DNA from 3 places in the Embleya sp. NBC_00888 genome. Region 2 is predicted to be linked to each of the others. Evidence: predicted binding sites of a transcription regulator. Region 2 holds the regulator's gene; each other region holds the start of a gene.
The links. Region 2 encodes HrcA, which represses chaperone genes, less so after heat shock. Its sites were predicted from a motif close to TTNGCACTCNGNNNNNCNGAGTGCNAA; they were not measured.
Positions count from the first base shown of each region.

Region 1: the regulator HrcA is predicted to act here: its motif matches at 1,710-1,736, upstream of groES (co-chaperone GroES).
Region 3: the regulator HrcA is predicted to act here: its motif matches at 1,590-1,616, upstream of groL (chaperonin GroEL).

Region 1 covers NZ_CP108784.1:5,228,494-5,231,768, reverse strand. Annotated here, with positions in the region: gene groL (chaperonin GroEL) at 1-1,126, opposite strand, end outside; gene groES (co-chaperone GroES) at 1,261-1,569, opposite strand; gene OG948_RS22425 (THUMP-like domain-containing protein) at 1,815-3,023, shown strand; gene OG948_RS22420 (polysaccharide deacetylase family protein) at 3,043-3,275, opposite strand, start outside.
Region 2 covers NZ_CP108784.1:2,997,091-3,000,365, forward strand. Annotated here, with positions in the region: gene dnaJ (molecular chaperone DnaJ) at 127-1,257, opposite strand; gene hrcA (heat-inducible transcriptional repressor HrcA) at 1,260-2,276, opposite strand; gene OG948_RS12055 (MBL fold metallo-hydrolase) at 2,425-3,180, shown strand; gene OG948_RS12060 (DUF3097 domain-containing protein) at 3,210-3,275, shown strand, end outside.
Region 3 covers NZ_CP108784.1:3,870,974-3,874,248, forward strand. Annotated here, with positions in the region: gene thrC (threonine synthase) at 1-423, shown strand, start outside; gene OG948_RS15990 (ubiquitin-like small modifier protein 1) at 420-698, shown strand; gene OG948_RS15995 (cold-shock protein) at 1,120-1,323, shown strand; gene groL (chaperonin GroEL) at 1,775-3,275, shown strand, end outside.

The DNA of each region.
Region 1 (3,275 bases), 2.2 Mb from region 2:
CGCCGCCGGCCAGCTTCGCGAGGCGCTCCTGGAGCTTCTCGCGGTCCCAGTCGGAGTCGGTGTCGTCGATCTCGCGCTTGATCTGCTTGACCCGGTCCGCGATCGCGGCGGCGTCGCCGGCGCCGTCGACCAGGGTGGTCGCGTCCTTGGTGATGGTGATGCGACGGGCGCTGCCCAGCACCTCCAGGCCGACCTGGTCGAGCTTGAGGCCGACCTCGGGGGCGATGACCTGACCGCCGGTCAGGATCGCCATGTCCTCCAGCATCGCCTTGCGGCGGTCGCCGAAGCCCGGGGCCTTGACCGCGACGGCGTTGAACGTGCCGCGGATCTTGTTCACGACCAGGGTCGACAGCGCCTCGCCGTCGACGTCCTCGGCGACGATCAGCAGCGGCTTGGACGCGCCGGCCTGGATGATCTTCTCGAGCAGCGGCAGCAGTTCGGCGATGGCCGAGATCTTGCCCTGGTGGATCAGGATGTACGGGTCGTCGAGGACGGCCTCCATACGCTCCTGGTCGGTGACCATGTACGGCGACAGGTAGCCCTTGTCGAACTGGAGGCCCTCGGCGAACTCCAGCTCCAGACCCATGGTCTGGGACTCCTCGACGGTGATCACACCGTCCTTGCCGACCTTGTCCATGGCCTCGGCGATCAGCTCGCCGATCTGCTGGTCCTGCGCCGAGAGCGCGGCGACGGCGGCGATGTCTTCCTTGCCGTCGATCGCGCGGGCGGTCTTGAGCAGCTGCTCGGACACCGCGGCGACGGCGAGGTCGATGCCCTTCTTCAGGTCCATCGGGGCCGCGCCGGCGGCCACGTTGCGCAGACCCTCGCGTACCAGCGCCTGGGCGAGCACCGTCGCGGTGGTGGTGCCGTCACCCGCGATGTCGTTGGTCTTGGTCGCGACTTCCTTGGCCAGCTGCGCGCCGAGGTTCTCGTACGGGTCCTCGAGCTCCACCTCACGGGCGATGGTCACGCCGTCGTTGGTGATGGTCGGGGCACCGAACTTCTTGTCGATCACGACGTTGCGGCCCTTGGGGCCGAGCGTGACCTTGACGGTGTCGGCCAGCGCGTTGACGCCGCGCTCCAGCGACCGCCGGGCCTTCTCGTCGAACTGGAGGATCTTCGCCATGAGGGTCTTCGTCCTTAAAGGTTGCTAGTCGACGTCGTACAACCGACTCCGCCCCGGGTCCACCGGCCGCGAGGGCAGGGCGATCCGGGGCGGGGTCGTCGAACCGTCACCGGTTCCGGCGCGTCAGCGCGATGTCACTTCTCGATGATCGCGAGCACGTCGCGAGCCGAGAGAACGAGGTATTCCTCGCCGTTGTACTTCACCTCGGTGCCGCCGTACTTGCTGTACAGCACGGTGTCACCGACGCTCACGTCGAGCGGCAGACGCTGACCGTCCTCGAAACGACCCGGGCCCACGGCCAGGACGACGCCCTCCTGGGGCTTCTCCTTGGCGGTGTCCGGGATCACGAGACCCGACGCGGTGGTCTGCTCGGCCTCAAGCGTCTGAACCACGATGCGGTCCTCGAGCGGCTTGATGGCAACCTTGGTGTTGGCGGTCGTCACGATGCGACCTCCCCCTTCGGAGATCTCACGGAAAAATGTCTGTCGGCGATGGGACAGATCCGTCGTCGCGGGTGCCGGACCTGCTCGTATCGCACTGGCACACTCATGGGGAGAGTGCCAGCACAGACACTAGGTGGCGGTTAGCACTCCGTCAACCAGAGTGCCAGATTCAGCGCGTCGGACCGCATTGTTCATACCGGTGGCCTTCCCGACGGGGGCCGGCGGCGCTCGGCGAGAATGGGCGCGTGCACACCGAAGCTTTCACCGCGCTGCTGACCGACGAGGGCCATTCGTTGTTGGACCTGCTCGCCGACCACGAGATCGGCGAAGAGCTGTCGTTGGCCACCCGGCTGCGTCGGGAGCACACGCCGGAGCTGGTGGCCGCCGCGCTCACCCAGTCCCGGCTGCGGCAGCGCGGGCGGGCCAAGTTCGGTGCGGACGCGGCGCGGATGTACTTCACACCCCATGGGCTGGAACAGTCCACCCGCACCTCGGTGGCCGAGCACCGGGCCGCCCGGCTGGTCGCGGCCGGCGGGATCGACCGGGTCGTGGACCTGTGTTGCGGCATCGGCGGCGACGCGCTCGCGCTGGCCCGCGCCGGGATCGCCGTACACGCGGTCGACCTGGACCCGCTGACCTGCGCGGTCGCCCGGGCCAACGCCGACGCGCTGGGCCTGGCGCACCTGCTCACCGTCGAGTGCGCGGACGTGACCGAGGTGGAGTTGGGCGGGTACGACGCGGCGCTGATCGACCCGGCCCGGCGCACCGCCCGGGGCCGCACCTTCGACCCCCGGGCATACTCGCCGCCGTTCTCGTTCCTGACCACGCTCGCCGCCCGGGTGCCGTGCGGCGCGGCCAAGGTCGCGCCCGGCATCCCGCACGAGATCGTGCCCGAGGGCATGGAGGCCGAGTGGGTCTCCGATCGCGGCGACGTCAAGGAGGCGGTGTTGTGGTGGGGTCGGCTAGCGCGTGGCGGCCTGCGCGCCACCGTGCTGCCCGCCGGCGCCGCGCTGGCCTCGGGCCCGGCCCGCAGGGCACCGGTGGGCCCGGTCCGCCGCTACCTCTACGAGCCGGACGGCGCGGTGATCCGGGCGCACCTGGTGGCCGAGGTGGGCGAGTTGGTGGACGGCAACCTGGTGGACGAGACGATCGCCTACCTCGCCTCGGACAAGCTGGTCGCCACCGCGTTCGCGAGCGTGTACGAGATCACCGACGTGTTGCCGTTCAACCTGAAGCGGCTCAAGGCCCTGCTGCGCGAGCGCGGCGTCGGCAACCTCACGGTCAAGAAGCGCGGCTCGGCGGTCGAACCCGAGGAGGTCCGCCGCCGGGTCGGGCCGACCGGCCCGAACGCGGCCACGGTGTTGCTGACCCGGGTGGCGGGCGCGCCCACGATGCTGATCGGGCAGCCGGTGTCCCCGGGGCAGCCGACCGATCGGCGGGCCTCGGCGGGGTAGTCGAGCGACCGGGAGGGCCTCAGCCGATGTAGTCCTCCAGGCGCGCGACCGTGTAGCCCTGGGCCTGGATCTTGCGCAGCATGTTGCCGAACATCTCGGTCATCGTGGTGCCCTTGAGCTCACCGGGCCCGCGGAAGTGGGCCAGGATGATGTCGCCCGGGTGCAGCTTCTTCTCGCCCACGTACTGCATGTCGTTGATCTGCATCGACTCCTGCCACTTGACGATCGCGTCGATCCCGCCGCAACCACCGG
Region 2 (3,275 bases):
GGCGGGCGGAGGCGCCATCCCCTCGCCGACGCGCCGCGGGTGCCGAAGTGGCCGAAAATCGGCCCGTCCGACACCCGCGACCACGAAACCGCGCGCGGCGCGCCCTCGGGCGCGCCGCGCATCGTCTCAGCGTCCGTTGAACGCGTCCTTGAGCCGGGAGAACAGGCCCTGCTGGCCCGGCGTGAACTGACCCGAGGGGCGTTCCTCACCGCGCAGCTTGGCCAGCCGGCGCAGCAGTTCCTCCTGCTCGGGGTCGAGCTTGCTCGGCGTCTGCACCTCGACGTGCACGATCAGGTCGCCCCGGCCGCCGCCGCGCAGGTGGGTGATGCCGCGCCCGTGCAGCGGGATCGACTGGCCCGACTGGGTGCCGGGGCGGATGTCGATCTCCTCGGTGCCGTCCAGCGTCTGCAATGGCACCTTGGTGCCCAGCGACGCCGCCGTCATCGGGATGGTGACCGTGCAGTGCAGGTCGTCGCCGCGCCGCTGGAAGGTGGTGTGCGGGACCTCGACGATCTCCACGTACAGGTCGCCGGCCGGGCCGCCGCCGGGGCCGACCTCGCCCTCGCCCGCGAGCTGGATCCGGGTGCCGCTGTCCACGCCCGCCGGGATCTTGACGGTGAGCGTGCGCCGCGCGCGGATCCGGCCGTCGCCCGCGCACTCGGGGCACGGGTGCGGGACCACGGTGCCGAAGCCCTGACACTGCGGACACGGCCGCGACGTCATGACCTGGCCCAGGAAGGACTTGGTGACCTGGCTGACCTCGCCGCGACCGCGACACATGTCGCAGGTCTGCGCCGTGGTGCCGGGCGCCGCGCCCTCGCCGTTGCAGGTGTTGCACGTGACGGCGGTGTCCACCTGGATCTCGCGGGTGGTGCCGAACGCGGCCTCTTCGAGAGTGATCTCGATCCGGATCATCGCGTCCTGGCCGCGGCGCGTGCGCGAGCGCGGACCGCGCTGGCTGGCCTGGCCGAAGAACGCGTCCATGATGTCGCTGAAGCCGAAGCCGGCCTGGCCGAAGCCGCCGCCCGCGCCGCCCCCGGAGGACAGCGGGTCGCCGCCGAGGTCGTACATCTGCCGCTTCTGCGGGTCCGAGAGGACCTCGTAGGCGTTGTTGATCTCCTTGAACCGGTCCTGCGTCTTCGGGTCCGGATTGACGTCCGGGTGCAGCTCCCGAGCGAGCCGGCGGAAGGCCTTCTTGATTTCCTCCGGGGTGGCGTCCCGCCGCACCCCGAGGACCTCGTAGTAATCGGTAGCCAACTCTACGACTCCGCGAGGATCTGTCCGACGTACCGTGCCACGGCGCGCACCGCTCCCATCGTTCCGGGGTAGTCCATTCGGGTCGGCCCGAGCACCCCGAGCTTCGCCAGCGTTTCCTGCCCACTGCCGTATCCGACGGCGACCACCGAGGTCGCGGCCAGTCCTTCGTGCATGTTCTCGTGTCCGATCCGCACGACCATGCCCGGGTCGGTCGCCTCGCCCAACAGGCGCAGCAGCACGACGTGTTCCTCCAGTGCCTCGAGGACCGGGCGGATCGTGTTCGGGAAGTCCATACCGAAGCGGGTCAGGTTGGCCGTCCCGGCCAGGACGACCTTCTCTTCCTTGTGTTCGACCAGGGTGTCGAGCAGCGTGGCCAGGATGCCCGCCACGATCGGCCGTTCCTCGGCGGTGAACGGTTCGGCGAGGTCCTGGACCAGCAACGGCACATCGGCGAACCGCTTGCCGGTGATCCGGCTGTTCAGCCGCGCGCGCACGTCGGCGAGCAGGTTCTCGCCGACCGGGCCGGGGGTGTCCATCACCCGCTGCTCGACTCGGCCGGTGCTGGTGATCAGCACGAGCATGACGCGCGTCGGCGCGAGGGTGAGCAGCTCGACGTGCCGGATCGTCGAGCGGGTCAGCGAGGGGTACTGCACGACGGCCACCTGATGGGTGAGCTGCGCGAGCAGCCGCACCGTCCGGCCCACCACGTCGTCCAGGTCCACCGCGCCGGCCAGGAACGTCTGGATCGCCCGGCGCTCGGCGCCCGACAGCGGCTTGACGCCCGCGAGCCGGTCGACGAACAGCCGGTAGCCCTTGTCCGTGGGCACGCGGCCGGCGCTGGTGTGGGGCTGCGTGATGTAGCCCTCCTCCTCCAGCGCGGCCATGTCGTTGCGAATGGTGGCCGGGGAGACCCCGAGGTTGTGTCGGTCCGCGAGCGCCTTGGAGCCGACCGGCTCCTGGGTCGCCACATAGTCCTGCACGATGGCGCGCAGCACGTCCTGCTTGCGATCGTCGAGCATGGTGCGCACCTCCTGACCCGTTCTTCCGCCCGTTGCCTGTCCCGTTCGCGGCGGTTCGTCACGCTGGTTGGCACTCCGTCCCGCCGAGTGCCAGTGTACGGGTCACCCGATCCGGACCGTACCCCTGAGTCCGTGCCAAGGTTGACGCATGGTACGCGCCGAACAGCCGAAACACGCCACCTGGGAGCCGATCGGACCGGGCGTCCTGCGCCGTCGACTGCCCGGCCTGGAGCTGAATGTGGCGGTCGTCACGGGACGCGACGGGATCCTGCTCGTGGACACCGGATCGCACGACCACGAGGCCGCGAATCTGCTGGCCTCGCTGGCTCGCGAGCTGCCCGCGCACGACCTGCCCGAGCGGGTGGTCGCGGTGGTGAACACGCACGGCCACTTCGACCACTGCTACGGCAACGACGAGGTGCTGCGCGCCTTCCCCGACGCCGAGGTCTGGGGCCACGCGGATCTGCCGGACTATCTGGAGCGGTACGCCGAGGCCGGTCGCGCGAGCGGCATCTCGCACGGCTTCGACCCGGACCTGATGAACGCCGCGCGGATCGTGCCGCCGACCCGGCTGGTGGCCCGCGAGCAGCCGGTGACCGTGGATCTGGGCGGGCGCGAGGTGGTGTTGTACGCGCCGGGTCGCGGACACACCGATCACGACCTGGTCGTGCACGTGCCCGACTGCGGTGTGCTGATCGCCGGCGACATCGTCGAGGAGAGCGGACCGCCGCTGTTCGGCTCGGACGCGTTCGCCGCGGAGTGGAGCGATTCGCTGGCCCGGGTGCGCGCGCTGGACGCGAGTGTCTGGCTGCCCGGACACGGCGCGGTGGTCGACACGGAGTTCGTGATCCGGCAGAACCGGTGGCTGGCCGACGTCGCCGCCGGGCGCGTCGTACCGGACTGACGTACCGTCACCCGGCTAGCGTCACCGTCATGCGCAGTTACGGACCCGAGTCGCTGATCCCGGGATGGAAGAAGGACAAGCCCGTCCCGGAGGTC
Region 3 (3,275 bases), 870 kb from region 2:
CAGGCCACCGGGTGCTCCCCGGTGGCCGCCGCGTGGAAGGCCGGCCACGACGTGATCCGCCCGGTGCGGCCGGACACGATCGCCAAGTCGCTCGCGATCGGCAACCCGGCCGACGGCCCGTACGTGCTGGACGTGTGCAAGCGCACCGGCGGCGCGGTGGAGGACGTCACCGACGCCGAAGTGGTCGAGGCGATGAAGCTGCTGGCCCGCACCGAGGGCATCTTCGGCGAGACCGCCGGTGGCGTGACCGTCGGCTGCCTGCGCAAGCTGCTCGCGTCCGGCGCGCTGGACCCGGACGCCGAGACGGTCGTGCTCAACACGGGCGACGGCCTCAAGACGTTGGACGCGGTCACGCCGACCACCGGCGCCACCGCGACCATTCGACCCACTCTGGAATCCTTCCGAAAGGCCGGCCTGGCATGAGCGTCTCCGTTCGCATCCCGACGATCCTGCGCACCTACACGGGTGGGGCGGCCGAGGTGTCCGTCGAGGGGAGCACCCTCGCCGAGGTCCTGGACGCCCTGGAAAAGGATCACACCGGAATTCGCGCGCGCATCCTCGACGACGAGGGCAAGCTGCGCCGCTTTGTGAATCTGTACGTGAACGACGAGGACGTGCGCTTCGCGGACGGTCTCGCCACGACGATCCCCGACAACGGCAGCGTTTCGATCATCCCGGCGGTCGCCGGCGGTTGCTGACGCGATAGGCGACCTTGCCGATCTTCATCGGCACTGATCGCGAAACGGAACCGAGAAATCCGCCGTCCGGAGCACCGGGCGGCGGATTTCCTCTCTCCCCGGCCGCCGTGCGTTACACGTGTTTACCCGGGTCCATTTCCCCGCTTTGGCGGCGTTGCGTCGGTAAACCCGTGGCCGGAATCACACCCGATATGTATCGAAAGTCGTTTTCCTGATGAATTGAAATACGGCTTTCCTGGTGGTTCACGAAGAATGCGAGCTTTATTCACTCGGGAATTCTCGTCCGATTGACCTGTTGCTCCGGGCATCCGTCCGGATACATTCAGCCGCGGTCGTAGCGGAAGGCCGGGTCCTTCTGGATACGAACCCGGAGCTGCGGCGTGCAGTATCCGTGAAAGGGCCAGTAACAGGGGAGTTAGGAATGGCTCAGGGCGCCGTCAAGTGGTTCAACGCGGAGAAGGGGTACGGCTTCATCGCGGTCGACGGTGGTGCGGACGTTTTCGTCCACTACAGCGCGATCCAGATGGACGGGTACCGGACGCTCGAGGAGGGGCAGCGAGTCGAGTTCGAGATCTCGCAGGGGCAGAAGGGGCCGCAGGCCGACATGGTCCGCGTCACCGCCTGAACCAGGGGGCATCCGCTCCTCTGCTTGAAACGGTCCACACCACGGACTGCACGACACATCGCAGCACAACACTTGTCCCGATCTCTCGTCCGACCTGTTGTCCGATGGTCGGATCGGATGCGTATCGGGTGTGATCAGTGACCGGGGCCCGGCCTTCCCGCCATGCGGGGGCCGGGCCCCGGTCGTTGTGCGTGCGGCCGCGCGGACCCGCGCTTCGTGCGACACGCGCGGGGGTGTGCGCGGACGGGTCGGGACCGGCCGTTGCGCTTGCACTCGGCATGGTCGAGTGCTAATCATTGGCGTTAGCACTCTGGATGTGAGAGTGACAGAAACGGACCGAGCCGGTGAGGCTCGGCACCCGTGAGGGAGGGATCCTCGCGGTGGTCGGGTCGTCCGTCGCGGGCACCTGTGCGGTCCGGCACTCACCCCCGTTCTGGGAGGACTTCACCACATGGCCAAGATCATCGCGTTCAACGAGGAAGCGCGCCGCGGCCTCGAGCGCGGGATGAACCAGCTCGCCGACGCCGTCAAGGTCACGCTGGGCCCCAAGGGCCGCAACGTCGTGCTCGAGAAGAAGTGGGGTGCGCCCACCATCACCAACGATGGTGTGAGCATCGCCAAGGAGATCGAGCTCGAGGACCCGTACGAGAAGATCGGTGCGGAGCTGGTCAAGGAGGTCGCGAAGAAGACGGACGACGTCGCCGGTGACGGCACGACGACCGCGACCGTCCTCGCCCAGGCGCTCGTACGCGAGGGCCTGCGCAACGTGGCCGCCGGCGCGAACCCGATGGCCCTCAAGCGTGGCATCGAGAAGGCCGTCGAGGCCGTCTCCGAGCAGCTTCTCGCGCTTGCCAAGGACGTCGAGACGAAGGAGCAGATCGCCTCCACCGCCTCGATCTCCGCCGCGGACCCCCTGATCGGCGAGATGATCGCCGAGGCCATGGACAAGGTCGGCAAGGAAGGCGTCATCACCGTCGAGGAGAGCAACACCTTCGGTCTCGAGCTCGAGCTCACCGAGGGCATGCGCTTCGACAAGGGCTACATCTCGCCGTACTTCGCGACCGACATGGAGCGCATGGAGGCCGTCCTCGAAGACGCCTACGTGCTCATCGTCAACTCGAAGATCACCTCGGTGAAGGACCTCCTCCCGCTGCTGGAGAAGGTCATGCAGTCGGGCAAGCCGCTCATGATCATCTCCGAGGACGTCGAGGGCGAGGCCCTGGCCACGCTCGTCGTCAACAAGATCCGCGGCACCTTCAAGTCCGTCGCCGTCAAGGCGCCGGGCTTCGGCGACCGTCGCAAGGCCATGCTCGGCGACATCGCCATCCTCACCGGTGGCCAGGTCATCTCCGAGGAAGTCGGCCTCAAGCTCGACACCGCGGGTCTCGAACTCCTCGGCCGCGCCCGCAAGGTCGTCGTCACCAAGGACGAGACGACCATCGTCGACGGTGCCGGTGACTCGGACCAGGTCGCGGGTCGGGTCAACCAGATCCGCGCCGAGATCGAGAACTCGGACTCGGACTACGACCGCGAGAAGCTCCAGGAGCGCCTCGCGAAGCTGGCCGGCGGCGTTGCCGTGATCAAGGCCGGCGCCGCGACCGAGGTCGAGCTCAAGGAGCGCAAGCACCGCATCGAGGACGCGGTGCGCAACGCGAAGGCCGCCGTCGAAGAGGGCATCGTCGCCGGTGGTGGCGTGGCCCTGCTCCAGGCGTCGACCATCGCGTTCGACAAGCTCGAACTGGACGGCGACGAGGCGACCGGCGCGAACATCGTGCGCCTGGCCGTCGAGGCCCCGCTCAAGCAGATCGCGGTCAACGCCGGCCTCGAGGGCGGCGTGGTTGTGGAGAAGGTGCGCAACCTGACCCCGGGTCACGGCCTCAACGCCGCGACCGGCGAGTACGTGGACCTCATCGCCGAGGGCATCATCGACCCGGCGAAGGTCACCCGTTCCG